4 regions of the Aminobacter sp. GW821-FHT11F06 genome follow, and region 2 is predicted to be linked to each of the others. Evidence: predicted binding sites of a transcription regulator. Region 2 holds the regulator's gene; each other region holds the start of a gene.
The links. Region 2 encodes PhoB, which activates phosphate uptake and scavenging genes when phosphate is short. Its sites were predicted from a motif close to TGTCATNNANCTGTCAT; they were not measured.
Positions count from the first base shown of each region.

Region 1: a site for PhoB is predicted at 3,484-3,500, ahead of phnC (phosphonate ABC transporter ATP-binding protein). Genes of this name have one in related genera too.
Region 3: a site for PhoB is predicted at 5,036-5,052, ahead of olsB (l-ornithine N(alpha)-acyltransferase). Genes of this name have one in related genera too.
Region 4: a site for PhoB is predicted at 1,277-1,293, ahead of ugpB (sn-glycerol-3-phosphate ABC transporter substrate-binding protein UgpB). Genes of this name have one in related genera too.

Region 1 covers NZ_JBXARL010000003.1:211,118-218,497, reverse strand. The annotation lists gene AC1RTB_RS08960 (DapH/DapD/GlmU-related protein) at 1-34, shown strand, start outside; gene gltS (sodium/glutamate symporter) at 42-1,253, opposite strand; gene AC1RTB_RS08950 (Tim44 domain-containing protein) at 1,442-2,464, opposite strand; gene AC1RTB_RS08945 (bestrophin-like domain) at 2,649-3,422, shown strand; gene phnC (phosphonate ABC transporter ATP-binding protein) at 3,585-4,427, shown strand; gene phnD (phosphonate ABC transporter substrate-binding protein) at 4,519-5,430, shown strand; gene phnE (phosphonate ABC transporter, permease protein PhnE) at 5,506-6,459, shown strand; gene phnE (phosphonate ABC transporter, permease protein PhnE) at 6,463-7,380, shown strand, end outside.
Region 2 covers NZ_JBXARL010000006.1:104,396-111,775, forward strand. The annotation lists gene AC1RTB_RS15905 (CHASE domain-containing protein) at 1-80, opposite strand, end outside; gene AC1RTB_RS15910 (ATP-binding cassette domain-containing protein) at 203-991, opposite strand; gene AC1RTB_RS15915 (sugar ABC transporter permease) at 1,012-2,364, opposite strand; gene xylF (D-xylose ABC transporter substrate-binding protein) at 2,504-3,544, opposite strand; gene AC1RTB_RS15925 (ROK family protein) at 3,793-5,034, shown strand; gene phoB (phosphate regulon transcriptional regulator PhoB) at 5,031-5,720, opposite strand; gene phoU (phosphate signaling complex protein PhoU) at 5,743-6,450, opposite strand; gene pstB (phosphate ABC transporter ATP-binding protein PstB) at 6,492-7,313, opposite strand; gene pstA (phosphate ABC transporter permease PstA) at 7,338-7,380, opposite strand, start outside.
Region 3 covers NZ_JBXARL010000002.1:455,025-462,404, reverse strand. The annotation lists gene AC1RTB_RS06750 (NAD(P)/FAD-dependent oxidoreductase) at 1-642, shown strand, start outside; gene AC1RTB_RS06745 (oleate hydratase) at 750-1,127, shown strand; gene AC1RTB_RS06740 (oleate hydratase) at 1,163-2,338, shown strand; gene AC1RTB_RS06735 (hypothetical protein) at 2,369-2,575, opposite strand; gene AC1RTB_RS06730 (MBL fold metallo-hydrolase) at 2,556-3,695, opposite strand; gene AC1RTB_RS06725 (MmcQ/YjbR family DNA-binding protein) at 3,745-4,098, opposite strand; gene olsB (l-ornithine N(alpha)-acyltransferase) at 4,103-4,933, opposite strand; gene AC1RTB_RS06715 (PAS domain-containing hybrid sensor histidine kinase/response regulator) at 5,133-7,380, opposite strand, start outside.
Region 4 covers NZ_JBXARL010000011.1:57,068-64,447, reverse strand. The annotation lists gene argH (argininosuccinate lyase) at 1-273, opposite strand, end outside; gene tlpA (thiol:disulfide interchange protein TlpA) at 307-1,002, shown strand; gene ugpB (sn-glycerol-3-phosphate ABC transporter substrate-binding protein UgpB) at 1,355-2,665, shown strand; gene ugpA (sn-glycerol-3-phosphate ABC transporter permease UgpA) at 2,882-3,766, shown strand; gene ugpE (sn-glycerol-3-phosphate ABC transporter permease UgpE) at 3,944-4,792, shown strand; gene ugpC (sn-glycerol-3-phosphate ABC transporter ATP-binding protein UgpC) at 4,792-5,838, shown strand; gene AC1RTB_RS23265 (3-hydroxybutyryl-CoA dehydrogenase) at 5,871-6,752, opposite strand; gene AC1RTB_RS23260 (electron transfer flavoprotein subunit alpha/FixB family protein) at 6,866-7,380, opposite strand, start outside.

The sequences.
Region 1 (7,380 bases), on a different contig from region 2:
GGCGGAAGAATTTCTCGAAAAACACGGCGGCTAAAGCCGCCTCACCGCGCCAGGAAAAACTGGATCGCCACCATGTTGACCAGGTCGACGAAAAAAGCCGAGACCAGCGGCAGGATGATGAAGGCGTTTGGTGACGGGCCATAGTGCTTGGTCACCGCCGTCATCGAAGCGATCGCCGTTGGTGTTGCCCCCAGTGAGAGGCCGGTGAAACCGGCACTCAGCACCGCCGCCTGATAGTCCCTGCCAAGCAGCGGGAAAAGCACGATCAGGATGAAAGCAACGGCGAGAATTGCTTGCATGGCAACGACGACCAGCAGCGGGCCGGCGACCCCGGCAAGCGTCCAAAGCTGCATGCTCATCAGCGACATGGCAAGGAACGCCGACAGCGAATAGTCCGAGATCAGTGACATTGCCGGTGAGCGCGCCGGCCATGGCAGCCGTGGAAAGATGAATGGAATCGTGTTGGACAAAACGACGCCCATGATCAGGCAGGGCACGAAGAGCGGCAGCTTGACGCCCATCGCGGTCACCGGTCCGTGAACCAGATAGCCAAGCACCACCGCCACGTTGACCAGCAACAGCGCCTGCATGAAGTTCGACTTGTCGATCGGCACGGCTTCCGATTTTGCGATGGTCTGTGCACTCACCGAAGCGCTGGCATCGGGGGTCAATTTGCCACGTTCGATCAGGAACTTGGCCAATGGGCCGCCCAGGATGCTGGCCACTATGAGGCCGAGCGTCGCCGCCGCCGTGCCGACCTCCACGGCCCCGGGAAATCCATGCTCGGCCGCGATCGCCGGCGCCCAGGCAATCGTTGTGCCGTGTCCACCGACAAAGGCAATCGATCCCATGATGACGCCCGCCGCCGAGGGGAGGCCGAACAGCCAGGCCCCGAGCGTGCCGACGCCATTTTGCAAGAAGACGAACAGCACTGTCAGTACGCACAGTACGGCCAGCGCCCGCCCACCGACCAGCAGGTCGGAGAGCCGCGCATTGACGCCGACGGTGGCAAAGAAGATGACCAGCAGTCTGTCGCGCGTGGTCATCTCGAAGACGATCTCCATGCCCGACAGCTTGTAGAACGCCCATATGGCAGCGGCGGCCAGAAACCCGCCGGTCACCGGTTCGGGAATGTTGTAGTTGCGCAGGAAAGCGATGTGGCGTGTCAGGATCACGCCGATGAAATAGACGACGATTCCGAGCGTAAGTGTCAGGAAATCAGGCGAAGTGAGGGTGTTGGCTGCCGTCGTCATCCGAGCTTTTTATGGTCGCGAGAACTGGAATCCCGGATCGGCGGACCCCAGCCTATCCAGCCCTCAACCTTGCCTAGAATATCAAGCAGGGCAATCGCAATTCGGCCAGGGCCGTTGCCGAAACGAAAACACCCGCAATCGGCTCCCGAAGGGCGCGATTGCGGGTGTCAGAACTCAGTGAGAGGTAATCAGGCTGCCTGGATTGCCGACAGCTGCCAGTCGCCGCCATTCTGGCGCACGAAGGTCCACAGCTCGGTGGTCTCGGTCGGCTTGTCCGCGTCACCTTCGACGATCTCGCCGGTGGCACGGTTGCGGGTCACGTCGATCGAGGAATACTGCATCGCCGCCGTGGCGTAGTCGCGGTCGCCTTCGCTCCAGCTTTCCGCGATGTCGGCCTGCAGCAGCTGCACATCGGACACGTCGTTGCGCACGCCCTTCTGGGCGTTGTCGGCGAGTTCCTCGGAGAGATAAGACACCATCTCCGGCGTCACCAGCCGGCGCAGCGCCTTGTGGTCCTCGCGCCCAAAAGCTTCCTGCACTTCGCTCAGCAAGCGCTGGAAGGTTTCGAGATCGTCGGACGATACTGACATGTCCTGGCTGACAGGTTGCTGCGGGACTGCGTCCGCGCGGCTGCCGCCGATGCTCGGGATGCTGAACGGACGGCTGCCGCCATTGGCCTTGCCGGTCTCTTCAGGTGCCGCGTCGCGATAGTTGAAATTGCCGCCGCCTGCCGAGGCACCAGCCATCGCCGGCCCGGACGATTGCGCCGACCGCGAACGGAAGAAGCGGATCGCAAGCCAGATCGCGCCGCCGATCAGAAGCACCTGCAACAGCATGCCGAACATGCCGGCGAGACCGCCAAAGCCCTGGCCGAGCATCATGCCGATCAGGCCGCCCATCAACAGGCCGCCGATCATCGAACGGCCGAAACCGCCCATGAAGCCGGGGCGCTGCTGCGCGGCAGCGCCGGGACGGGCTGCGTTGGTGGCCGGATTGGCGGCCTGGCCGGTGTTCGGCGTCATCGAGCGCTCCATCGGAGCGGCCGGCTGCGGCGCGGTGCGCGTCGGCGGTGCCGACTGGAAGGTACGCGTGCCACGGCTGCCGAAGCTGCCGCCACGGCGGGCGTCGGCTTGGTCGACGGCGACCATGGAGAAGGCAAGGAACAACCCTGCGAAAAGCGTTGCAAATCGGGTCGTTCGGGACATTTTCATCAGCGGTTCCTCAAGGTGACGTCCGCCCTCATATAATGACTAACAAGTGTAGTGTCAGGGCTTGCAGCATTTTTTTCGTGTACCGCGACATCTTATCATTTCAGCCACCTCGGCGTTTCCTCGAATTGCCGATACACTGCCAGCGACGATCAGCACCCCGACCAGTCGCCGGCAGGAGATGCGGATGATCTATGCTGTGGTTCTCGGAACCGCTTTCATCGGCGGAACGATTGTCCTGACGCTGGCGTCTTACCTGTCCATGCGGTTCATCACGGGGGGCGACCCGGAAGGCAAGGATCGGGAAATGGCATCGTCCGTCGTCGTGCGCATCGCCGCCCTGCACGGGCTGATCCTCGCGCTGGTGTTCGCGCAGGAAATGGTCGAATATCAGCAGCTGAAATACGAAAGCGCCACCGAAGCCGATGCCATTGCCGATGTCTATTATGACGCCGAGCGCTACGACATCGAGCAGGGCCTGGCCATTCAGCAGGCTTTGTCGGGATATCTGCGCGTGGTGATCAACCAGGAATGGGCAGAGCTGGGTTCCACCGGCCAGCTGTCGCAGACCGCATGGGACCAATGGGACGTCGCTTATCGCGGGGTGCTCGATCTCGTTCCAGCAACCGGGCGCCAGACAAGCCTGCGCGATCACATGCTCAAGCAACTCCAGGCGATTGCCGAAGTTCGTGTCAAGCGCGACAATCACGGCCCCGACGACGTCAACCTGATGTTCTGGTTCGCCGCATTATCGGGCGTGATCCTGATCGCATTCGGCTACTACCCCTACGCGCCCGAGCGGCGCAGTCTCATGCTGCTCTCGGTCGTCGGAGCCTACACCGGCATCATCTTGTTCTTGATCTACGCGTTTTCCAATCCTTACAGCCCACCGGGGTCACTCAATCCCGGCGCCTATGAGCGACTGCAGAAAGAGATCACAGCGCCACCGGAGGCAAGCTGACGAACGGGCATTCGCGTTTTGACGCACGAAACGGGCGATTCCGGGCCGCCGACCTGTGCATCGTAACAAAACTGACATGGTCCCGACATTGCAGCTTCATGTCCCGGGTCTAGGCCGATGCCTGAAAAGGGCGAAAGCCTTGACAGGGACAGGGAAGCCAAGATGCTCGAAATCCGCAACGTCACGCGCCGCTTTGGCAAGAGCGTAGCCGTCAACGGCGTCAATCTCCAGATCCAGCAGGGCCAGATGGTCGGCATCATCGGCCGCTCCGGTGCCGGCAAGTCGACCCTGCTGAAGACCATCAATCGGCTGATCGACCCGAGCCAGGGCTCGATCGTCTTCGACGGCACCGAAGTGTCGTCGCTGCGTGGCCCAGCACTGCGCCGCTGGCAGCGCGACTGCGCCATGATCTTCCAGCAGTTCAACTTGGTGCCGCGCCTCGACGTGTTGACCAATGTGCTGCTCGGCCGCCTCAACCACCGCTCAACCACGCTCAACCTGCTCTCGATCTTCTCCCGCGAAGAGCGCATCCGGGCGATTGCCGCGCTCGAACGCCTGGACATCGCCCGCACGGCACTTCAGCCAGCCGGCACGTTGTCGGGTGGCCAGCAGCAGCGCGTCGCCATCGCCCGCGCCTTGATGCAGGAGCCCAAACTTATCCTCGCCGACGAGCCGATCGCCTCGCTCGACCCGCTCAACGCCAAGGTGGTGATGGACGCGCTGCAGGATATCAACCTGCGCGAAGGCATCACCGTCATCACCAATCTGCACACGCTCGACACCGCCCGCACCTATTGTAACCGCATCATCGGCATGTCTGCTGGCTCGGTCGTCTTCGACGGTCCACCTGAAGAGCTCAACCGCGACGCCGTGCGCATGGTCTACGGTGCCGACAGCGACGGCGCCGAGATCTCCGAAGCCATCACCTCCACCAGCATCCGCCCGGCAAGGGCGAAGGCTGCGATATCCGCCGCACCTCTCGAGCCCGCATACGCGTCGCTCTGAGGCCGTCCGCGTTCGCCTCGCCCGCGTCAAGGGCCTGCAATCAGCAACTGCAATGACCCAGCAAGGTGCTGGGCCAACCTGGAGACTTGTCATGTTCAAGAAAGCACTTTTGAGCGCCGTTTCGCTCGCCGTCCTGGCGATCGGCTCGGCTCATGCCGCAGACCTCAAGGAATTCCGCATCGGCCTGATCGGTGGCGAAAACGAAGCCGACCGCCTGCGCAATTTCCAGTGCCTGGCCGACCAGCTTCCGGCCGTTCTCGGCGTCGAGAAGGTGTCGCTGTTCCCGGCTGCCGACTATGACGGCACCATCCAGGGCCTGCTCGGCGGCACGCTGGACTACGCCGAGCTCGGCGCCTCCGGCTACGCCAAGATCTACCTGCAGAACAAGGATGCGGTCGAGCCGATCCTGACCACCGTGCAGACCGACGGCGCCACCGGCTACTACTCGATCATGGTCGCCAAGAAGGATTCGGGCATCACCAAGCTCGAAGACCTCAAGGGCAAGAAGCTCGGCTTCGCCGATCCGGATTCGACCTCGGGCTATCTGATCCCGGTCACCTCGCTGCCCAAGTCGCTCGGCGGCACAGCCGTGAAGGACTATTTCGCCGAGACCGGCTTTGGTGGCGGCCACGAAAACCTCGTCCTTGAAGTGCTCAAGGGCACTTTCGACGCTGGCACGACCTTCGGCTCGGGCGTCGGCAACTTCAAGGACGGCTACACCTCGGGCAACCTCAAGAAGATGGTCGACAAGGGCATCCTCGACATGGACGACCTGGTCGAAGTCTGGAAATCGCCGCTGATCCCGAACGGCCCGCTGGTCGTGCGCACCTCGCTCGACGCCGACATCAAGACCAAGTTCAAGGACTATTTGATGAAGCTGCCGCAGACCGATCCAGCCTGCTTCTCGGCCATCCAGGGCGGCGATTTCAAGAGCTACACCGAAGTCACCCCGGAGTTCTACCAGCCTGTCATCGACGCCCGCAAGGCGCAGATCGGCAGCTAAGTTCTCAGCAACATCGACGCGCCGCGTCCCCATCGCGGCGCGTCTTTCTTTGATCCGGGACCGGACGGAAAATTCATGACTATGCCCCTCTCGGAAGCTGGCCTGACGGTCGAGCGCCACTGGCGCGAACTCGCCAGCCGGCGCCGCCTGCACACAATAGGCGGCCTGATCCTGCTGTTTGTCGCCCTGTCTGGATCGCTCTGGTTCGCCAATGAGAGCAATGCCGGCAAGTTCTTCGACCGGCTGCCGCATTTCTTCGACTTCACCGACCAGCTGATGCCACGCGATCCCTATGAGATCGGCCGCGCGCTGTTCGACCTGCCCTCGCCCTATGCCGACGGCAGCATGAAATTCGATTACCCCGAAGGCCGCGTCTATATCGCCGGCGCCTTCTACATGCCCGAATACATCTACAAGATGCTGGAAACGATCAACATCGCGCTCGTCTCCACGATCATCGGCTTCGCCTTCGGTTTTGTGCTCTGCTTCCTCGCCGCGTCCAATCTGGTGACCCAGCGCTGGCTGCGCTTCTTCGTGCGCCGTTTCCTCGAAATCCTGCGCGCTTTCCCCGAGATCGTCATCGCCGGCTTCTTCCTCGCCATCCTGTCGATGGGTGCGATCCCGGCGATCATCGCGGTGTCGCTGCACACCATCGGCGCGCTCGGAAAGCTGTTCTTCGAGGTCGTCGAAAATGCCGATATGAAGGCCGACGAAGGCCTGCGTGCGGTCGGCGGCAACTGGCCCGAGCGGGTCTGGTTCGGCATCGTGCCGCAGGTCATGCCGAACTTCCTGAGCTACGCGCTGCTGCGCCTCGAGATCAACGTGCGCGCCTCGACCATCATCGGCGCTGTCGGCGGCGGCGGCATCGGCGAAGCGCTGCGTCTGTCGATCAGCCGCAATCACGAGGCCAAGACACTGGCCATCATATTCCTCCTGTTCTGCACGATCGTCGCGGTCGACCAGCTGTCAGCCTGGTTGCGCAAGAAGCTGGTCGGCGAGCAGGCCTTTGCCTTCGGCCGTGGGGACTAAGACATGACCACCCTTTCCATGACCGACATGCAGGCGATCTCCGACCGCCATCCCGAGCTTTTCGCCGGCTCGTGGCGCAAGAGCCTGACTGGCTGGGCCGTTGGCGCCGGCATCATCGCCTATCTCGCCTTCGCCTGGTGGTTCTTCGCGGTCGGCGCCGTGATCGCTGGCGGCAACTGGGGCATCGCCGGAACCTATCTCGCCGACTGGGTCAGCTATGAGGTTCGGCCGCAGGTCACCTTCAGGCCGGACCGCCTCGATATCGGCTATCCGCGCTTTTCATCCTACCGTGCCGACCGGCACCCTGAATGGCTGAGCTTCGACTTGGCCCCAGCGGCCACCGCGGCACCTGCCGCCAACAAGGCAGCGGCCAGCCGCGTCACCGCCCATATCGGCAGCAACAACACGGTCGACGTTACCCCGACCAGCGTGACGGTGACGCGCGGCACGGAAACGCTCGACATAGCCGTCGCACCCCAGGCCAGCATCGCCGTGGTCGGCACCCTGCCCGCCTGGGCGACGCAGAAGGCGCCGGGCGAAAAAATCGTTGTCGATTTCGGCTTTGCCGGCTCCGTCCAGATCAACGCCGACGACGTCAAGATCCGCCACCGCTTCCTCGGCTGGCAGAACTTTGTCTTCGACGGCCATTCGCCCTACTGGGGCAAGTCGACGAGCGAAGTCCTGTCGCTGGTCATGTCCGACACGCGCATCGATCCCAAAATGTCGAATGCCTCCCTTGCCTGGGACAACATCGTCAACAACTCCGAATGGCAGCATGGCGACGTCTGGGTGAAGCTTTTGCAGACCATCGTCATGGCCTTCGTCGGAACGCTGTTTGCCAGCGTGCTCGCCTTCCCGCTGGCCTTCCTTGCGGCCCGCAACATCACGCGCAACCGCCTCGTCAACCAGGTCGCCAAGCGT
Region 2 (7,380 bases):
GCCAGATAGACGAGCGCCGCCATCGTCAGGCTGACCAGCGTGACGGCAACAAAAATCAGACTGGGGAAGTATTTTCTCAATTCTGGCTGGCCCGCATCTCCGCTCGTTCATTAAAGCATGATCGCGAAAAGTGGGAACAGCTTTTCGCGATCATGGTTCAATGGTTCACCAGCCGGCTTGGCCAGATCGATACATACGCCCTTCAGGCGGCGATCTGCATCGCTCCAGGTCCTGGGATGGCTCCGGGCGGGCATTTGCCAAGAATGATCATGCCGAGCACCTCGTCCTTGGTCACGTCCTGGGTGCGCGCCGTGCCCACCACCTGGCCGTTCTTCATCACGCAGACGCGGTCGGCGAGATCGAAGACGTCATGGATGTCATGGCTGATCAGGAAGATGCCGATGCCATCGGCCTTGAGCTGCTTGACCAGTTCACCGACCTGCGCAGTCTCTTGCGGCCCAAGTGCCGCTGTCGGCTCGTCCATGATCAGGATGCGGGCGTTGAACAGGATGGCGCGCGCGATCGCCACCGACTGCCTTTGGCCACCCGACAGCTTGCTCACCGGCTCCTTGAAGCGCTGGAAGCGCGGATTGAGCCGGCCCATCACCTTGCGCGCCTCGGCTTCCATGGCGACGTCGTCCAACGTGCCATAGGCGGTCATGATTTCACGGCCGAGGAAAAGGTTCGCGGCGGCATCGACGTTATCGGCCAGCGCCAGCGTCTGGTAGATCGTCTCGATGCCATATTTCTTGGCGTCGCGCGGATTGGCGATCTGGGCCTCGCTGCCATTGACGAAGATGGTGCCGCTGTCGCGCTTGTAGGCGCCCGACAGGATCTTGATCAGCGTCGACTTGCCAGCACCATTGTGGCCCAGCAGGGCCATGACTTCGCCGGGATAGAGATCGACCGAAGCATCGTCGACGGCGCGGATGCCGCCGAAGGCAATCGAGATGTTCTTCAGGTCGACGAGCGGGATACGGGTCTGTTCCATGATCTTGGCTCCCGATTTCGTTAGACGCGCTTGCGGTAGAGCGTGTCGAGCCAGACGGCCACGACCAGCACCATGCCAACGACGATGTTCTGCAGTGGCGTGTCGAGGCCGAGCAGCACCATGCCCGACTGCAGCGACTGCATCAAAAGCGCGCCGAGCATCGCACCTGCCACCGTGCCGGAACCGCCGGCCAGCGACGTGCCGCCAATGACAGCTGCTGCGATGACGAGCAGCTCGTCGAGCGTGCCGAGCGAATTGGTGGCTGAGTTCAGGCGGGCAGAGGAGATAGCGGCGCTGATCGCGGCCAGGGCGCCCACGATCATGAATACCTTCATGGTGATCCAGCGCGTGTTGATGCCTGCGAGATTGGCTGCCTCGGGATTGCCGCCGATGGCGAAGACATAGCGGCCGAAACGGGTGCGGTTGGTGACGAAGGTCATGATGATGCCCACGGCCACCGCGATGAGGACGGGAATGGCAATGCCATGGGCGATGAACAGCCCGCCTTCGGGAACGGTGATGCCATTGGTCTCAGCGTATTTACGCACGATGCCGATCGGCCAGGGATAAGAATTGGCAATCCACACCGCGCCAAGGATCACACCGCAGGTGATGATGCCGAGAAATGCCTCGGCCCAGAGCGGCCGCAGCGGGAACTTGAAGCGCTTGCGTTGCCGGCGGCCATTCAGCAGCATGAGGACAACCGCAAGGCACGCGACAAGACCGACGATCCAGCTCCACGTCGCCCCGATGGATCCCTGCGGACCACCGCCCATGAGCTGGAAGTTCGCGTCGAGCGGCGCGATCGTCTGGCCTGATGTGACCCACCAGGCCGCGCCGCGCCAGATCAGCAGTCCGCCCAAAGTCACGATGAAGGCAGGGACCTCCATATAGGCAATGATGAAGCCTTGCAGCGCGCCGATCACCAGGCCGAGCGCGATGCCGATGACGAGCGCCAGCGCCCAGATCCATGGATTGCCGAGTTCGAGTCCGACCGCCTTGACCAGGAAATGCACCTGGGCGAAGCCCATCACCATGCCGATCAGGCCTTCGGCCGAGCCGACCGAGAGATCGATGTTGCGCATGACGATGACCAGAACCATGCCGGTGGCCATGATGGCCACGGCGGAAGCCTGCACCGACAGGTTCCAAAGGTTGCGGAAGGTCAGGAAGGTGCGACTGTCGAAATCGAACGGATTGACGCCGAGGCGCAGGCTCGAAATCACCTGCAGTCCGACCCAGATCAGCAGCAGTGCGCCGACCATGCCAAGCATGCGTGTGTCGATCTCCGTATCACGGAGGAAGCGTCCGCCGAGACTGAGCTCGGTCGTTCGCGCTCGGTCGGCCGGCGCGTTGGAAGTCGTTTCTGCCATTGTTACCTCCCAACCGGGTGGCCGTCTCCGCGGCAGCCGGTATGCGCATGATAGGGGCAATCCGCCTGGTCATGAAGCGGGCGCTTTTGAAAAACGCCGCGGACGAGCCGCGGCGTTCTGCGATCGGATCGATCCGGTCTTAGTTGCAGGCAGCGACCGAACCGGCAGCGACGCCCTGGCAGACCACGTCCTTGCCAACCCAGCCGGCGTCGATGACGAGGTTGAGGTTGTCCTTGGTGATCGGAACCGGGGTCAGGAAGACCGAGTTCAGCTCCAGGCCGCCCGGCGTCTTGAACTTGGTGACGTTGGCGATCTCTTCCATCTTCTTGCCGTCGGCGAGCTGCGAGGCGATTTCAGCCGCGTTCTTGCCGAGTTCGCGCGCGTCCTTCCACACCGAGACGGTCTGGGTGCCGAGCGCGATGCGGTTCAGCGCGGCATGGTCGCCGTCCTGGCCCGAAACCGGCACCGAGCCGGCAAGGCCCTGCGCCTGGAGTGCCGCGATCGCGCCACCGGCGGTGCCGTCGTTCGATGCCACCACCGCGTCGACCTTGTTGTCGTTGGCGGTCAGGAACTGCTCCATGTTCTTCTGCGCGTTGGCGGGCAGCCAACCGTCGGTGTAGGCTTCGCCGACATTCTTGATCTTGCCGCCGTCGATGGCTGCCTTGAGCACCTCCATCTGGCCGGCAAACAGGAAATCGGCGTTCGGATCGGCACCGCTGCCCTTGATGAAGACGTAGTTGCCCTCAGGCTTCGCGGCCAACACGCCCTTGGCCTGCATGCGGCCAACTTCCTTGTTGTCGAAGGTCAGGTAGAAGGCGTCCTTGTTTTCGATCAGGCGGTCATAGCCGACGACCGGAATGCCCTCGGCGACAGCCTTGTCGACGGCCGGGCCGATGGCCGATGCGTCCTGCGCCAGGATGATCAAGGCGTTGGCGCCCTGCGAGATCAGGCTTTCGACGTCGGTCAGCTGCTTGGCAGGCGACGACTGCGCGTCAGCCGAGATGTACTTGTCGCCAGCAGCCTCGATAGCGGCCTTCATGGCGGCTTCGTCGGTCTTCCAGCGTTCTTCCTGGAAGTTCGACCACGACACGCCGATGACCTTATCCTTTGCCGAAGCCACTGCCGAAAGCGACAGCGTCATGGCAACACCCGCCAGGATGGCGGTGGTAAACTTTTTCATTATTTCCTCCCTGCGCCCAACGGGCGCGCCTACTTCGCGATAGCCCATGGAGAAGCTCTTTTTTTCGAGCCTCGAAAAAATAGTGACTCAACGGCCAGCCGCTGTCAACATGGTTTCGCAAGGCCTTCCTAATTTTTTCGGAGCTCGAAATAAATAAAGACTTTTGGTGTCGGCTCTGCCAAAATGGCTAGGCGCGTAAGGGACTGCCGCTTAAGAAGGCAGCGCTTCGCCGGGAGGAAGACAAGCACATGTCGGTCGGCATACGTCACGACGATCTGAGGCGGCGCAACCGCGCCATGGTCATATCGGCAGTTCGTCGCGCCAGCCAGCCTTCGCGCACCGAAATTGCCGCCACAACGGGCCTCAGCCACTCCACCATATCGACGATTTCCTCCGATCTCATCGCCGAGGGCATCCTTGCCGAAGCCAAGGGCAATGAACAGACCGCAATGAAGCGCGGCCGGCCGCAGGTCGCCCTCGCCGTCGACCCCAAGGCTGCGTCGATCGTCGCCGTCGTGCTGTCCCTCAACAGCCTGTCGGCTGCCATCATCGATTATGCCGGCAACACCATCGTCGAAGACAGCCGCCGTCTCGTCACCCAGCGGATGCCGGCGCACGCATTGATCGACGAATGCGTCACCATGATCCGGGGCCTGATGGATCGCATCGAAACAACCTACGGCCCGGTGCTGCGCATCGCGCTCGCCGTCCAGGGCATCACCGATTCCGGCTCGCGCAAGCTGCTATGGTCGCCGATCACCCCGCATGACGACATTCCCTTCGCCGACCGGCTCGAACAGGAGTTCGGCGTGCCGGTGACGGTCGAAAACGACTGCAACATGATCGCCGAGGCCTTGCGCTGGCGCGACCCGGTCCGCTACCGCGACGACTTCATCGCCATCCTGCTTTCCCATGGCATTGGCATGGGACTGGTGCTGAAGGGTGAATTGTTCACCGGCACGCATTCATCCGGCGGCGAGTTCGGCCACATGATCCACCGCCCCGACGGCGCGCTCTGCCGCTGCGGCCGGCGCGGCTGTGTCGAGGCCTATGCCGGCAACTATGCGATCTGGCGCAATGCCCGTTTGGGCGATGAAAATGCCGAGCCGCTCGCCGATCTCTCCGACGAGGACATCACCGCCCTCGCCGACGCCGCCCGCGACCATGACGGTCCCGAGCGCGAAGCGTTCCGCAAGGCCGGCGAAGCCATCGGCTTCGGCCTGGGCTCGATGTTCGCGCTGATCGACCCGGCACCGCTCGCCTTCGTCGGTGTCGGCGCTGCCGCCTTCGACCTGATGGAGCCACACGTTCGCGCCGCCATCGCCAAGACGGCGGGCGGGCTGCATTCGAAGGCGATTTCCTTCGACACCGAGCCGAACGAAATCCCGCTCATCCGCCTGGGCTGCATGATGCGCGCGCTGCTTTACGTCGATCAGGAGATCTTCGCCGCCGGCACGACCCCGCGCAGTGCCGGGGCGGATGTCGCCTAATCCTCGCGGATGGCGTAGCCGGCGCCGCGGATGGTGCGGATCACGTCGGGCATGCGGCCGGTGTTGACCGCCTTGCGCAGGCGCCCGACATGCACGTCCACTGTGCGTTCGTCGATGTAGATCGTCTCGCCCCAGACATTGTCGAGCAACTGGCTGCGCGAAAACACCCGGCCGGGATGCCGCATCATGAACTCAAGCAGCCTAAATTCGGTCGGCCCGAGCTTGATCTCGCTCTTCTTGCGGTAGACGCGGTGCGACTCGCGGTCGAGCATGATGTCGCCGACCTTGAGGATCGACGACAGCACTTCGGGCTTGGCCCGGCGCAGCAAAGCCTTGACCCGCGCCATGAACTCCGGCGTCGAGAACGGCTTGACCAGATAGTCGTCGGCACCGGTCGAAAGCCCACGCACGCGGTCGCTCTCTTCGCCACGCGCCGTCAGCATGATGATCGGCAGGCGTTCGGTGTCGGGCCGCATCCTCAGCCTGCGGCATAGTTCGATGCCGGAGAGGGCCGGCACCATCCAGTCGAGCACCAGAAGGTCCGGCACGTTTTCCTGGAGCCGTATTTCGGCCTCGTCGCCACGCGTGACGACTTCGACCTGATAGCCTTCGGACTCGAGGTTGTAGCGAAGCAGCACGCCCAGCGGCTCTTCGTCCTCGACGACCATGATCTTGGGGGCGATCATCGGCTGTCCTTCATGTTGGAGTTCAGGTGGCCGAAACCGGCGACGTGGTTTCTTCAACCTTCGGCCGGTGGAGCGGCAGCTGCGTGCCGGTGACCACGAAATAGGCGTTCTCGGCGATATTGGTGACATGGTCTCCAATGCGCTCCAGGTTCTTGGCGCAGAACAGCAGATGCGTGCAGGCAGTGATGTTGCGCGGATCTTCCATCATGTAGGTCAAAAGCTCGCGGAACACGGCGTTGTACTGGATGTCGATCTTCTGGTCGTCGGCGCGCAGGTTCTTCAGGCCCTCGGCCTGGCGCGCGACATAAAGATCGACGACGCCCCGCACCTGGTCGAGCACCAGCTGTGCCATGGCATCGATCGAATGCGAAAGATTGCGTGGCGTCGGCGACTGGCCGACGGCGCCGACACGCTTGGCGATGTTCTTGGCAAGATCGCCGATGCGTTCGAGATCGCCCGCCATGCGGATGGCGCCGACCACGGCGCGCAGATCCTGGGCCATCGGCTGGCGCTTGGCGATCAGCGTAATCGCGCTGTTGTCGAGTTCGCGCTGCTTGGCGTCCATGATCGTGTCGTCGGCGACAACGCTTTGCGCCAGCGCCTGGTCGGACGACAACAGTGCGCGGATGGCACCGGCAACCATCGAGCCGCCGAGATCGCCCATGTCACGGATGAGCTGGTCGACATGCTGGAGTTCTTCGTCGAAGGACCGGACTGTATGTTCGCCCATGATTTATTCCTCGTCTCGTATACGGCGGCGAAAACGTCCACTCAGCCGAAGCGGCCGGTGATGTAGTCCTGCGTCCGCTTGTCGTCGGGATTGGTGAACATCTTGTCGGTAGCGCCTTCCTCGACGAGATAGCCGAGGTGGAACATCGCCGTGCGCTGCGACACACGTGCCGCCTGCTGCATCGAGTGGGTCACGATCACGATCGTGTAGTTCTCGCGCAACTCGTCGATCAGCTCCTCGACCTTGGCGGTGGCGATCGGATCGAGCGCCGAGCACGGCTCGTCCATCAGGATCACTTCAGGTGCGACCGCAATGGCGCGGGCGATGCACAGGCGCTGCTGCTGGCCGCCCGACAGGCCGGTGCCCGGCTCGTTGAGACGGTCCTTGGCTTCGTTCCACAAGGCCGCCTTCTGCAGGCTTTTTTCGACGATCACGTCGAGCTCGGCCTTGTTCTTGGCAAGGCCATGGATGCGCGGGCCGTAAGCGACGTTTTCGTAGATCGACTTGGGGAACGGATTCGGCTTCTGGAACACCATGCCGACACGCGCGCGCAGTTCGACGACGTCGATCTTGGGATCGTAGATGTCTTCGTTGTCGAGCGTGATCTTGCCGCCGACACGGGCTGTGTCGATGGTGTCGTTCATGCGGTTGAGGCAGCGCAGGAAGGTCGACTTGCCGCAGCCCGAAGGGCCGATCAGCGCCGTCACCTGGTTCTGGCGGACGTCGAGATTGACCCCGAACAACGCCTGCTTGTCGCCATAGTGCACGGTGACCTGGTCGCCGCGCATCTTGATGATTTCATTGGGTCTGTTCATCTCGGCATTCACCGCGTCTTCGAGTTTTTTCTCGGTCATGATGTTCATAGCAGGATACTCCTTGTCCATGCCCTACCAGCGGCGCTCGAAGCGGCGGCGCAGGACGATGGCGACG
Region 3 (7,380 bases), on a different contig from region 2:
CTTGGCGTCGAGGTCGAGCTCGGGCGAGCGGTCTCCGACTGCGCCGCCGACAGCGTCACCTTTGGCGATATCAGGCTGGCGACCAGGACGATCATCTGGGCTGCAGGCGTGCGTGCATCACCCGCTGCCGAGTGGCTGGGGGCACCTGCAGACAGGGCGGGACGCATCCAGGTGATGCCTGACCTTACGGTGCCCGGCCGCCCCGAGATATTCGCCATCGGCGATACCGTGACAGTGAGCGGGCCGGACGGAAAGCCAGCGCCAGGGATCGCACCCGCTGCCAAGCAGGAAGGCCGACACGTCGCCGCCATCATCAAGGCACGGCTACGCGGCGATACCAAGCCCAAGCCGTTCCACTACCGCCACCAGGGCAGCCTCGCCCAAATCGGCAAGCGCCGCGCGGTCATCGATTTCGGGCGGATCAAACTGCGCGGTGCCTTGGCGTGGTGGCTGTGGGGCATCGCCCACATCTACTTCCTCATCGGCTCGCGGGCCCGGCTCAGTGTCGCCATCAACTGGCTTTGGATTCACGCCCGCAACCAGCGCAGCGCCCGGCTGATCACACAAGGCGAGGCGCAGATCGAATCGCCCGGCATTTCGGCCAGTCAGGACGCCGCCAAGGCCAGGTCGCCGCGGAAGTAACTATGAGGCCAAATGGCTCTTGATGGCCGTGTCATTTCGCTTTCATCGAACCTGTGACAAGGTAAGCTTCGCAGAAGATTTCGACTGAATATCAAAGGAGATTTCGTATGCCGGCCTCGTCGAACTCCAAGGTCTATCTTGTCGGCGGCGGCATCGCGTCGCTTGCGGCCGCGGCTTTTCTGATCCGCGACGCCGGCTTGCCGGGTGAAAACATCCACATCCTCGAACAATTGAATATCACCGGAGGATCGATGGATGGCGCACCGGCACCGACGCCCGAGGGTGGCTATGTCACGCGCGGCGGGCGGATGTTCGAGGAGGAGTATTACGTCTGCCTGTGGAACCTGCTGGAAACGATCCCGACACTCGAGAATCCGGCAATCAGCGCGCGCCAGGAATTTCTCGCCTTCAACAAAGATCATCCCACGCATGCGAAGGCCCGCATCATCCTGTGCGATCGTTCCATTCCCGATGCTCCAGGTTAGGCCTTGGCACCCGCGACCGCGCCGATCTCGTCCGTTTGCTCGCTTTGCCGGAACACCGCATCGGCGCGCAGCGCATCGAGGATTTCTTCCAGCCCGAATTCTTCGAGTCCAATTTCTGGTGCATGTGGCGCACCACCTTCGCGTTCCAGAATTGGCATTCGGCGATCGAATTGAAGCGCTATTTCCTGTGCTTCGTGCAGGAATTCGACCGTATCCACACGCTCGGCGGCGTTCGGCGCAGCAAATACAACCAGTACGATTCCGTTATTCGCCCGATCCAGAAATGGATCGAGGACCGTGGCGTCCGGATCGAATTCGGCGTCACCGTCGAAGACATCGAGTTTGCCGACGCTGAGGCCAGGCGCGCCTCACAGTTGACGGTGCTTCGCGCAGGCAGGCCGGAAACGATCGAGCTGGGTCCCGATGATTTTGTCTTTGTCACCAATGGTTCGATGACCTCCGATACGACCTATGGCGACAGCTCGACGGTGCCCGAGATCATCCGCGACAAGCGCGACGGGTCATGGCGGCTGTGGGAGACCATCGCCAAGAAAGCCCGTGACTTCGGCCGCCCCAATGCCTTCTGCGGCAACATCGACGAGACGAAATGGGAATCCTTCACGCTGACGATGAAGGGCTCGAAGCTGCTCGACCGCATTCAGCAATATACCGGCAACGTGCCCGGAGAAGGCGCGTTGATGACCTGGAAGGACTCGCGCTGGCTTTTGTCGATCGTTGTGCCGGCCCAGCCTCATTTCATGAACCAGGAACCCGACACCTACACGCTTTGGGGCTATTCACTGTTTGGCGACGTTGAAGGCGACTTCGTCGAAAAGAAGATGGATGACTGCACCGGCACGGAAATCCTGACGGAACTGCTTGGCCATCTCGGCTTCGACGACATCGCCGAGGAGGTCCATCGCACAACCAAGGTGACGACGGTGCAGATGCCCTACATCGACGCACAGTTCCAGCGCCGCGTGGTGGCGGACCGGCCGCTGGTGGTCCCCAAGGGTGCCCAGAATTACGCTTTCCTCGGGCAGTTCGTCGAAATCCCCGAAGCCGTCGTGTTCACTGTCGACTATTCGGTGCGCGCAGCGATGATGGCGGTCTATCACCACTTCGATATCGATAAGCCGATCCCGCCGCTTTATCACGGGCTCAGCGATCCGAAGGTGGCCTGGTCCGCGCTGAGGACGGCGTTTGCCTGAGACGTCGACTCTGGCGCGCGTTGATCGCCGTCAGCTGGATGCGTTCGTTGCCCGCGCCTTGGCATCGCGCTGGTAGACGGCAAAGATCGCCTTGCCGATGAGCGACGTTTCCGCCTCGACGCATCGTGCGTAGACGTTCGCGCGGATTTGCTGGATCTCCTGATCCTCGGGTAGCGCCGTGGCGGCGAATTCGATCAAATGCGCCGCAAGCCGTGTCTCACCGCCTTCGGCGAGCAACGCCGCGCGTTCCGCGAGCTTCTGCGAGCTTCTGCGCTCCGCCGGCAAGTGAAGCAATCTCGCTCCCCAATTCGACTGCCGGGGCCGGCTTGAGGTGGGCGGGGTTGCCGTCAAACCAGCCCGCATAAAGGTGCCAGATGTTGCGGACGACAAACTCCGGGTCATCGTATTTTGGCAGCAGATAAGGTTTGGCAAGCAGGCCCGGTGGGGCTGAAACCGAGTGGAGAATCTCGTCCAGCGAGCGTCCGTTGTTCATGAGTTCGAGTGTCTGCGACGTCAGGCTTTCCAGCACTTCGGCGCCGTCGTTCAGAATCTGATCTGCCCGGGTCGAGCCCGCGATCACAGGGCCGTGGCCGGGAACAAGCACGTCCGGTTTCAGGGCCTGCATGCGCCGCAGGGCCGACGCCCAATCCAGCGCAAAGCGCTGAACCTTGCGTGGATTGCCGGCATTGGGAAACACCCAGATGACGAAATCGCCGCTCACCAGGATGCGCTTTTGCGGCGCCCAGACGAAGGTCGCGTCGTCGGTCTCGCCGCGACCGTGGAAGAGTTCAAGCTGCAGCCCGCCAATCGTCAGTGCGAGATTGTCGTCATAAACCTCGTCGGGACGGCGGTGGTCGCTGGGGAACGTATAGCCCGGCTGGTTGAACTGGCGGCCCATCACAATGCTGTTGAGGTCATGGGTTGTGTCATATCGCCTGAAGCGCTCCAGAACATTGCGATGCGCGATGATGCGCGGACGCGACACCCCTCTCGCATCCGCCTCCTGGTCAAGCAGCCGTGCCCCCCAGGTATGATCGATATGCCCGTGCGTATAGATGACGGTATGAACCGGCGCATCGTCCCATTCGCGCAATATGGCAAGCGTCTGGCTGGCGGTTTCGCGGCTGCCCGTATCGACAAGCACCAAGCCTTCGGCGGTGCGAAAGGCCGTCGCATTTCCAAAGAGATAGCCGGTGTGGATGGCGATCGCATCATCCGCGATCTGCCGCGCAAAGCCGCCTGAGACAGCATCACTCCATTCCTCCATCGCCGCTTCGCCATTCCAGAGGCGTTCGAACAGCTCGTCTTTCACCACCACATCGGCCTCCTTCTGCACAGCATCGTCGCAAGATTTCACAGCATGACTATGCCTGAGTCGGCTGAGAATGGCCGCGTGCCAGCGACGTTTAGCCTCTGTCCTGCCGAGCCTTGACCAGGCTTTTCGGTGCCCGCATCAGCCAGGCACGTTCGAGCCGGGCTCTGAGCTGGTCGATCGGAATCTCGTGGATGCGCACCAGCATCGCCGGCCAGCCCTTGTAATGCGCGGTTTCGAAATAGAGCTGCGGATCAGCCTCCATCAGCATCTCTTTTTCCTCAAGCGCGCACATCACGACGACAGTGTCGGCATCCTTGACGCGGCAGAGGAGTTTCTTGCGGACGTGGAGAGACGGCGTGCCGTAGGAGATGCCTTCGACAACCTCCGGCAGGCCTTGCGCTGCTGCGCGCAGCTTGTCGAAGGCGCTGGAGAGATCGCCTGTCACTGATCTAGGCGGCGAAGCGCTGCGCTTCCCCGCCGTAATAATTGATGTAGCGGGCGCCGATTTCCTTGACCGGCATGACGATGAAGACGTCGGTCGTGCCAAAATCGTGGTCGATGACGCAGCCGTCGCCGATCTTGGCGCCGACGCGCAGATAGCCCTTGACCAGCGGCGGCATCGCCGTGATCGCCGCCTTGGCATTGACCGCCTCGATCGGCATCAAATCCATGGCGCAATAGCGCGACGCGACCGCGCGCACGTCCCAGTCAGCGCTCGTGCGGCAATGATGGGCAAGATAGGTCAGCGCCTCGGCATGTGCCGCGGGCACCGTGCCGTGGAAGGAGGCGCAACCAGTCATGACGTCGATGTCGTAGCGGTTGAGATAGGCCCAGATGCCTTGCCACAGCGCCTCGATGGTCCGCTTGGAGCGGTACTCGGGCAGCACGCAGGAGCGGCCGAGCTCAAGGAAGCGCTGGCCGGGATGGCGCGCGATGAGCTTGTTCAGCTCGAATTCGTCATCGGAATAAAACCCGCCCGCCTCGGTCGCGCGCTCCTGGCGCAGCAGCCGGTAGGTGCCGACGATGCGGCGATGCTCCGGACCGTTGATCGAGGTGTCGAAGACCAGCAGGTGGTCGCAGACTTCGTCGAAGCGGTCAGCGTCGCGGCGTTCGACCGAGTGAAACGTCTGCTTCCGGGCACCGAGTTCGTCAAAGAACACGCGGTAGCGGACTTCCTGCGCGGCAGCGATCTCTGATTCGTCCCGGGCGAGGCGAACTTCCAGCGTACCGATCCGTCCGAGCGGTGTACCTGGCAGCAAAGGTTTGGAAGGCACTGTCAACTTGGCGCCGTTGGCTTTCTGAGTGTCACTGTCCGGCAAGGCTGTATGCACGGGTGATTCTCCTTCGAGCCATCCCTCCTGGCGCGGGGATACGGTGTCGGTGCTACAGGATTGTGACAGTATCGTGATCGACCCGCGCGGGCAAGACTGCGCGGGCAAGCAACAGCGCCTAGCCGGCTAGGGAAATCGACAGAAGTAGTCAGGCGGCGGCGCGCTGTTCGACAAGATTTATCAGGACGTCCGGGTCCAGCGGCTTGGTGACGAAGCCGTTCGCACCATGGGCGAGCACGGCATGGCGGGTCTTTTCCTGGCTGTCGGCCGACAAGACCATGATCGGCACGGCGGAAAGCCCATGTTGCTCTTCATGCCTCCGGATGGCCGAAATCGCGTCCAATCCGTCCATTACGGGCATATGCAGGTCCATCAGCACGACGTCGTAGCGGCGTTTGCGCGCGGCACCCGTCACCGCCTCGACGGCAGCCTTGCCGTTGTTGACGACATCGACCCGGTGTCCTGCCTTCAGCAGCACTGCGCGTGCCAGCATGGCGTTGATGTCGTTGTCCTCGGCGATGAGCACCGACAGGCCACGAAGATGTGAATTAGCCGCAGGCTTGGCGACGGTGCGGCGGTTTGCGGGCTGCGCTTGCCCTTGAACGACGCCCTGATTCGCCAGCAACACCCGCAGCAAGGTGTCGCCGCGCACCGGCCGCGCGAGGAAGGTGGCGTAGCCGCTGGCACGCAATTCGCCCAAAAGGCCGCGGTCGTTCGGGGCGATCAGTGTCACCGCTTCGCTTGCGGCAAAGCCGTTCTCGCGCAGCTGCCTCAGCATGCGGCCGTCATTTTCTTCCATTGCCGCATCGATCAGGACCGCGTTGCAGCCATCGGCAAAACCCTGTGCCTGTTCGGGCGTGACGGCGATGTCGGCGCTGCCGCCATGGGCGCGGATGGCCTCGGCGATTACCTCGGCCTCTGTGGTGTTCCTGGACAGGATCACCACACGGCGGCCGGCAAGCACGTCGGCGCTGGCTTGTGCGTCGTCAGTGGCGCCGAAGGCGGGCAGATCGAAGGAGAACTCCGAACCTTCGCCCGAAATGCTGTTGGCCGATATCGTGCCGCCCATCGAGGTCACCAGGCGCTTGGAGATGGCAAGCCCGAGGCCAGCACCGCCATGTGAGCGGGTCGAGGTGCCGTCGGCTTGCTCGAATTCTTCGAAGATGCGCTCCATGTCCTCGGCGCGCAGGCCCGATCCCGTATCGGTCACTGTGAAGCGGATCTTGTTTGGGTGCGTGTCGCGGATACGCTCGACGCCAAGCCAGACGCCACCGGTATCGGTGAATTTTATGGCGTTGCCGATCAGGTTGAGCAGCACCTGGCGCACGCGGCCCGGATCTGCGGTGATCATTTGCGGCACGTTGAGCGCAACATGGCAGCCAAGGCCGATGCCCTTGCCGAACGCGCGCGAGGCCAAAAGCTCGACCACATTGTCGGCGATCTCGCGCGGCGACATCGGCTGCGGTTCGGGATCGAAGCGTCCTGCCTCGATTTTCGAATAGTCGAGCAGGTCCTCGATCAGCGCCAGAAGCGCGCTCGCCGACGTCGAGATCGCGCCGACATAGGTGCGCTGCTCGGGCGACAGCTCGGTGTCGTGCAAAAGCTTTGCCATGCCCATGATGCCGTTCATCGGCGTGCGGATTTCGTGGCTTACGGTGGCCAGGAAGCGTGATTTTGCCTGGCTCGCATATTCAGCGCGCTCGCGTGCGCCGATGAGCGCGGTTTCGGCGCGCTTGCGGGCTGTGATGTCGCGGGCGATCGCCCGGTGCGACACGGCGTTGCTGGTCTTGTCGCGGACCGAAAGCTCGGTCCAGGAAAACCAGCGCACCACGCCGTTCGAACGGATGCCGACATCGGTGGAGCTCAGGCATTCGCCATCGGCGAAGGCGGCGTCCGGCACGATGCCGACATCGACGCCGAGTTCCGACAAGGTGCGGCCGGCGAGATCACGCTGGTCCTGGCCGATGAGGCCGGCGAACACCTTGTTGGCATAGACGATGCGGCCGTCGCGATCGCGGTGCACGACCAGGTCGCCGAGCGCGTCGATGAGGCCGCGAAAGCGCTCTTCGCTTTCCTGCAACTCCCACATCCGGTCGGCCAGCGTCTCGATTTCGGCGCGGCTGCGCGAAGCGCTTTCGGTGATCGCTTCGGCTGCGCGTTCGCGCTCGCCAAGGCTGCGCGACAGCAGCGCCAGGCCGGTGAGGGCGGCGATCAGCAGGCCGATGCTGATGAAGGCTGGTGCGCCGGTCAGGTGGGCCATGCCCGCGAGCACAAACACGGCGACGATCGTGATGAAATAGAGCCCGCGCGGCGGCTCCTTCGGCAATTGCGGCTCAAGCGGTGGCGGGGTGATGGTGAGGCGATGCGCCAGCGTCTCGGCTTCGCTGCCGGCCGCG
Region 4 (7,380 bases), on a different contig from region 2:
GTGGATGTCTTCGAGCCTGGTCGAGAAGGCGAACTTGCCGTCTTCGATTTCTCGCAGGATCGTGTTCAGCCCGTGAGCGATTTTCTGTTGATCCGCAGCCGAAATAATGCCCGTTTCCGCCAGCATTTCAGAATGGGCAACGGAACCTCGGATGTCTTGGGCGTACAGCTTCTTGTCGAAGCCGATTGAGGCGTTGATCGCCTCCATGATCGCGGCCGGGCCCGAGGCAAAACGTCCGCCCCACATCTGGTTACTGGCCTTCTTGTCGCTCATCGTGATAACCGGGCTCCAGAGAAAATTGAGTAGATGTCGGACCGCAGAAAAATGTTTCCCGCCCCACGCCATATCCTGATTGCCGCCGTTGCGGGCGTGCTCGCCGGCGCGGTCGCGGTATATGTCAGCACCACCCTTCCTGGCAACAAGACGCCGTCGCCGACAGTGGCAGCCGACACGAGCGTGCAAGCCAGCGCCGACGACAAGCTGTGCGCCGCCAAGGCTGATACCGCCAAGGCGATCGGCGCAGCGGCCACAGGCCACGTCGCGGCGATGCTGCCCGCTGATCCGCCGCAGTCGCTGAAGAAGCTTGCCTTCAACGATCCCCAGGGCAAGCCGATGACGGTCGGAGACCACGCCGGCCGCACGCTTCTGGTCAATCTGTGGGCGACATGGTGCGCGCCGTGCCGCGCTGAAATGCCGGCGCTCGATGCGCTGGAGCGCGAGATGGGCGGTGAGAATTTCGAGGTCGTGGCGATCAATGTCGACACCGGTGACGACACCAAGCCCAAGAAATTCCTCGAAGAAATCAGTGTCTCCTCGCTGGGCTACTACCGCGACAACACGCTTGGCGTGTTCAACGATCTCAAAAAGCGGGGGCTGGCACTTGGCCTGCCGGTAACGCTGTTGATCGACGGTGAAGGCTGCCTGCTTGCCAACATGAACGGCCCGGCCGAATGGTCTAGCCCCGACGCCAAGAAGCTGATCGAGGCCGCGCTGGCCAAATAAGCCGGTATCCACACACGCGCGTTTTTGCGGGCTGCAATTCCAGATTGTACAATCGATCCAGGGCCTTTCGCGCATTCCAGGCGCGAAAGGCCTTTTTGTTGCATGCCCCAGGCGATCTGTGCCTTTTGTTAGCCGGCATTTCACGATGGTCAGATGCGGTCAATTGTCGGCAGATCGGTTTCGTTTTTCGCAAAAGCGAAAGTTGCCTTTCAGGTTGCAACGCAAGTGAAATCAAAACGCGCCAATTGCGATCTTCATACGATCGCTACAAAACTGTTGTCGCGCTGTCATAATCCGACAATACTGCTCCTTGCGGAACTAAACATTTCGCCAACCAGAACGGGAGCGAGACATGAAGACCCTAGGCTTCGCGGCCGGAGTTGCCGCCACCATTACGCTGCTATCCAGCACCTCCGCCTTCGCAGTCACCGAGATTTCATGGTGGCACGCCATGACCGGCGCGAACAACGAGGTCGTCGAGAAGCTTTCCAAGGAATTCAACGAGAGCCAGGCCGACTACAAGATCGTGCCGGTTTTCAAGGGCACCTATCCCGAGACGCTGAATGCCGGCATCGCCGCTTTCCGCGCCAAGCAGCCGCCGGCGATCATGCAGGTTTTCGATGCCGGCACGGGCACGATGATGGGTGCTGAGGGTGCCATCAAGCCGGTCGCCGAGATCCTGTCGATGGACGGCAAGGCCTTCGACAAGAGCCAGTACCTGCCGGGCATCGTTTCATATTATTCGAAGCCCGACGGCACCATGCTGTCGTTCCCCTACAACTCGTCCTCGCCGATCCTGTACTACAACAAGGACATCTTCCAGAAAGCCGGCCTCGACGTCGACAACCCGCCCAAGACCTGGACTGAGGTCTGGGATGCCGCCAAGAAGATCAAGTCGAGCGGTGCTGCTCCCTGCGGCTTCACCTCGACCTGGCTGACCTGGATCCATACCGAGAATTTCGCTGCCTGGAACAATGTGTCCTACGGCACCAATGAAAATGGCATCGGTGGCACCGATGTCGAGCTCAAGATCAACGCTCCGGCCTTCGTCAAGCACTTCCAGGAGCTCGCCGATCTCGCCAAGGACGGCACCTTCAAATATGGCGGCCGCACCTCTGAAGCCAAGCAGATATTCCTCGCCGGCGAATGCGGCATGTTCACCGAATCCTCGGGCGGTCTCGGCGACGTCGTGAAGTCGGGCATGAACTACGGCACCGGCCAGCTGCCCTACGAGGCGGACGCTGCAGGTGCTCCGCAGAACACCATCCCCGGCGGTGCTTCGCTGTGGGTTTTCGCTGGTCTGCCTGACGACCAGTACAAGGGCGTAGCTGCCTTCTTCAACTTCCTGTCGCAGACGCCGATCCAGGCCCGCCTGCATCAGGTATCGGGCTATCTGCCGGTTACGCTCGCAGCTTATGAGGAAACCAAGAAGTCGGGCTTCTACGACAAGAACCCGGCTCGCGAGATCCCGATCAAGCAGATGATGGGCAAGGCGCCGACCGAAAACTCGAAGGGCGTTCGCCTCGTCAACCTGCCGCAGGTCCGCGACATCGAAAACGAAGAGCTCGAAAAGATGCTCGCCGGCCAGCAGACCGCCCAGCAGGCGCTCGACAACACTGTCACGCGCGGCAACAAGGCGATCCAGGAAGCGATCGGCAACTGACGCTCGCTTGAATGTCATCGTAGCGCTGCCCCTCATCCGCCTGCCGGCACCTTCTCCCCGTAAACGGGGAGAAGGGACAAGCGGCAAAGTGGACGCCCCCCTCTCCCCGTACTTCACGGGGAGAGGGTAAGGGTGAGGGGCGGCGCCAACGTTGACCCGAAGGATGTCGCCGAGAGGCCATCCAACTTCTGACAAACGCGTAACGAGAGGCTCTCATTGTCCCCACGCGTCGTCTTTCCCAACAAGATCCTGCCTTACCTGCTGGTCGCCCCGCAGCTGGCGATCACGCTGATCTTTTTCTATTGGCCCGCCAGCCAGGCGCTGCGCCAGTCGATGCTGCGCGAGGATCCCTTCGGCCTGTCGTCGAAATTCGTCTGGTTCGCCAACTTCAAGAAGGTGCTGTCGGACCCCTATTACCTCAACTCGATCCAGGTCACGGCGGTGTTTTCGATCGCCACAGCTGCGGTTGCCATGGGCACGGCACTGCTGCTCGCCGTCATGGCCGAAAAGGTGATCCGCGGGCGCGGCATCTATCGCACGCTGATGATCTGGCCCTATGCGGTTGCCCCAGCGATCGCCGGCATGCTGTGGCTGTTCCTGTTCAACCCGTCCATCGGCTCGCTCGCCTACGGCCTGCGCTGGCTCGGCATCAACTGGGACCCGCTGCTCGATGGCTCGCAGGCAATGGCGCTGGTCGTCGCCGCCGCGTCGTGGAAGCAGATCAGCTACAATTTCCTGTTCTTCGTCGCCGGCCTGCAGGCGATCCCCAAGACGCTGATCGAAGCAGCGGCCATCGATGGCGCCAAGCCATTCAAGCGCTTCTGGACAATCGTCTTTCCGCTTCTGGCGCCCACCACGTTCTTCCTCTTGGTGGTCAACACCGTCTACGCCTTCTTCGACACCTTCGGCATCATCCACGCCGTCACCGGTGGCGGGCCGGGCAAGTCGACCGAAACGCTGGTCTACAAGGTCTACAATGACGGCTTCGTCAATCTGATCCTCGGCGACTCGGCGGCGCAGTCGGTGATCCTGATGGTCATCGTCATCGCGCTCACCGCCGTCCAGTTCCGCTACGTCGAAAAGAAGGTGCATTATGGGTGAGAGATCAGCCTCCTTCTCCCCGTTCACGGGGAGAAGGTCCCGGCAGGGGGATGAGGGGCGGAGCTGGCGCGCGAACGTTTTGCGCGACGGTCCAGCTCCATCGCTGCCCCTCATCCGACTTCGCTTCGCTCAGCCACCTTCTCCCCGTAAACGGGGCGAAGGAAGGAGGCTGCGCCCATGATCGATAAATCCCCGATCCGCACCTTTATCGCGCATGCCGTCCTGATCCTCGGCATCCTGATCGTGGCGTTTCCGATCTATTACACCTTCGTCGCCTCGACCCATTCGCTGCAGACGATCCTGCGCCCGCCGCTGCCGCTTTGGCCCGGCGACCGCTTTTTTGAGAACTATTACGAAGCGCTGTTAGGCGGTGTCGGCCGCATCGGCGGCGTCAGCGTGGCGACGCTTCTGTTCAACACCACCGTGGTGGCGCTTGGCATCGCCATCGGCAAGATCATCATTTCCTTGCTGTCGGCCTATGCCATCGTCTTCTTCCGCTTTCCGCTCAGGATGACGTTCTTCTGGCTGATCTTCATCACGCTGATGCTGCCGGTGGAGGTCCGCATTCTGCCGACCTACAAGGTGATGGTCGATTTCGGCCTGATCGACACCTATACCGGGCTGATCGTGCCGCTGATCGCCTCGGCGACGGCAACGCTTTTGTTCCGCCAGTTCTTCCTCACCATTCCAGGCGAACTGGTCGAGGCAGCTAGGGTGGATGGCGCAGGCCCATGGCGGTTCTTCTGGGATATCCTTTTGCCGCTGTCGCGCACCAACATCGCGGCCCTGTTCGTCATCTTGTTCATCTATGGCTGGACGCAATATCTGTGGCCGCTGCTCGTCACCAACCGCAACGATATGAACACCATCGTCATTGCACTCAGGAAGATGATCTCGTTCGCCGATGCCGACACAGAATGGCATCTGGTGATGGTCACTTCCATGCTGGCCATCGTGCCGCCCATCCTGGTCGTAGTGCTGATGCAGCGCTGGTTCGTCCGCGGCCTCGTCGATACGGAGAAATAATGGCAACCGTCGATCTCAAGGACGTACGTAAGGTTTATCCCGGCGGGGTCGAAGCGGTGAAGGGCGTCTCCATCGCCATTCCCGACAAGGCGCTGTGCGTGCTCGTTGGCCCCTCCGGCTGTGGCAAGTCCACGCTTCTGCGCATGGTTGCGGGGCTCGAAACCATCTCGGCCGGCACCTGCTCCATCGACGGCAAGGTGGTCAACGACATCGGTCCGACCGAGCGCGACATCGCCATGGTGTTCCAGAATTATGCGCTCTACCCGCATATGAAGGTCTACGACAACATGGCCTATGGCCTGCGCAATCGTGGCACGCCCAAGGACGAGGTCGACAGCCGCGTGCGCGCCACCGCCCAGACGCTGGAGCTTGCCCATCTGCTTGAGCGGCGCCCGCGCGAGCTGTCGGGCGGCCAGCGCCAGCGCGTCGCCATGGGCCGCGCCATCGTGCGCAATCCCAAGGTCTTTTTGTTCGACGAGCCGCTGTCCAACCTCGATGCCAAGCTGCGTGGCCAGATGCGTGTCGAGATCAAGAACCTGCAGCGCAAGCTCGGCGTCACCTCGGTCTATGTCACCCACGACCAGCTCGAGGCGATGACGCTGGCCGACGTTCTGGTGGTGATGAATGCCGGGCTGGTCGAACAGCAAGGCGCGCCGCTCGACATCTACGAAAAGCCCGCCTCGACCTTTGTCGCGAGTTTTATCGGCGCGCCGCCGATGAACCTTCTGCCGCTGCGAAACGGCCAGCTTGAGGATGCCATCACGCTTCCGACTGTTGCCGGCAATGCCACGACGATCGGCTTCAGGCCCGAGGACTGCGAGGTCGGCGCCGATGGAGCCACGTCAAACGACGGCCTGAGACTCATGGCCAACGTTGAAGGCGTCGAGCCGGTGGGTGCCGAGAGTTTCCTGTATTGCCAGGCCGGCGGTGGCAAGATCGTGGTGCGCGTGCCCGGCCGCACTGAAGTGCGGATCGGCGATCAGCTGCCGATCTTTGCCCGGCGCGAAAAGCTGCATTTCTTCGGCAGCGACGGCAAGCGGGTCTAGGCTGCCGCGTCTCGCGGCAGCCTAGCCGAAAATCAGCGCGTCGGAACCGGGTGTTCGCCGCGATAGTCGTAGAAGCCACGTCCGGTCTTGCGGCCAAGCCAGCCGGCTTCGACATATTTGACCAGAAGCGGGCAGGGGCGGTATTTCGAGTCCGACAGGCCGTCATGCAGCACCTGCATGATCGACAGGCAGGTGTCGAGGCCGATGAAGTCGGCAAGCTGCAGCGGCCCCATCGGGTGATTGGCGCCGAGCTTCATGGCGGTGTCGATGGCTTCCACCGTGCCAACGCCCTCATAGAGCGTGTAGATCGCCTCGTTGATCATCGGCAACAGGATGCGGTTGACGATGAAGGCAGGAAAATCCTCCGATACCGTCACTGTCTTGTCGAGGTTGCTGACAAAGGCCTTGGCCGTCTCGAAGGTCTTGTTTTCGGTGGCGATGCCGCGCACCAGCTCGACAAGCTTCATCAACGGCACCGGGTTCATGAAGTGGATGCCGATGAAACGCTCGGGACGGTCGGTCTGGGCGGCAAGCCGCGTGATCGAGATCGACGAGGTGTTGGTGGCCAGGATCGCCTCGGGATTGAGCTGCGGGCAGAGCTGCGCATAGATCTTGCGCTTGATCGTCTCGTCTTCGGTCGCCGCTTCGATCACAAGATCGGCGCTGGCAAGGTCGGCCATCGCGGGCGCCGACGAGATGCGGGCCATGGCGTCCTTGCGGGCCTGGTCCTCAAGCTTGCCGGATGCGACCTGGCGCGCCAAATTGCCGTTGATCGTGGCAATGCCCTTTTCGATGCGGTCAGGGGAAATGTCGTAAAGCAGCACGCTGTAGCCAGCCAGCGCCGAGACATGCGCGATTCCGCTACCCATCTGGCCAGCGCCGACAATGCCGATCGTCTCGATCTTACCCGTCATCACACCTATCCCGTCAAAGGCTTCTTATTAGATTTTGTGCAATGCAAACTAAATGGCCGGGGTAGCACTCGTCTACCCCGGCCACGATATTTAATACCGTACGCGTTGACGCGTCAAAGCGCCTTTTCGAGTTCCGGCAGGATGACGAAGAGGTCGCCGACGATGCCGTAGTCGGCAACCTGGAAGATCGGGGCTTCCTCGTCCTTGTTGATGGCGACGATGACCTTGGAGTCCTTCATGCCGGCGAGGTGCTGGATCGCACCTGAGATACCGCAGGCGATGTAGAGGTCTGGAGCCACCACCTTGCCGGTCTGGCCGACCTGCCAATCGTTGGGCGCGTAGCCCGCGTCGACAGCGGCGCGCGAAGCGCCAACCGCCGCACCGAGCTTGTCGGCAACCGGCAGGATGACTTCCTGGAACTTCTCCGACGAGCCCAGCGCGCGGCCACCCGAGATGATGATCTTGGCCGAGGTCAGTTCCGGACGGTCATTTTCCGACAGCTTGTTTTCGACGAAGGTCGACAGGCCGGGATTGGCGGCAGCCGACACCGTCTCGATCGCTGCCGAACCACCCTCGGGCGCCGCCTGGAAGGAGGCGGTGCGGATGGTGATGACTTTCTTGGCGTCGG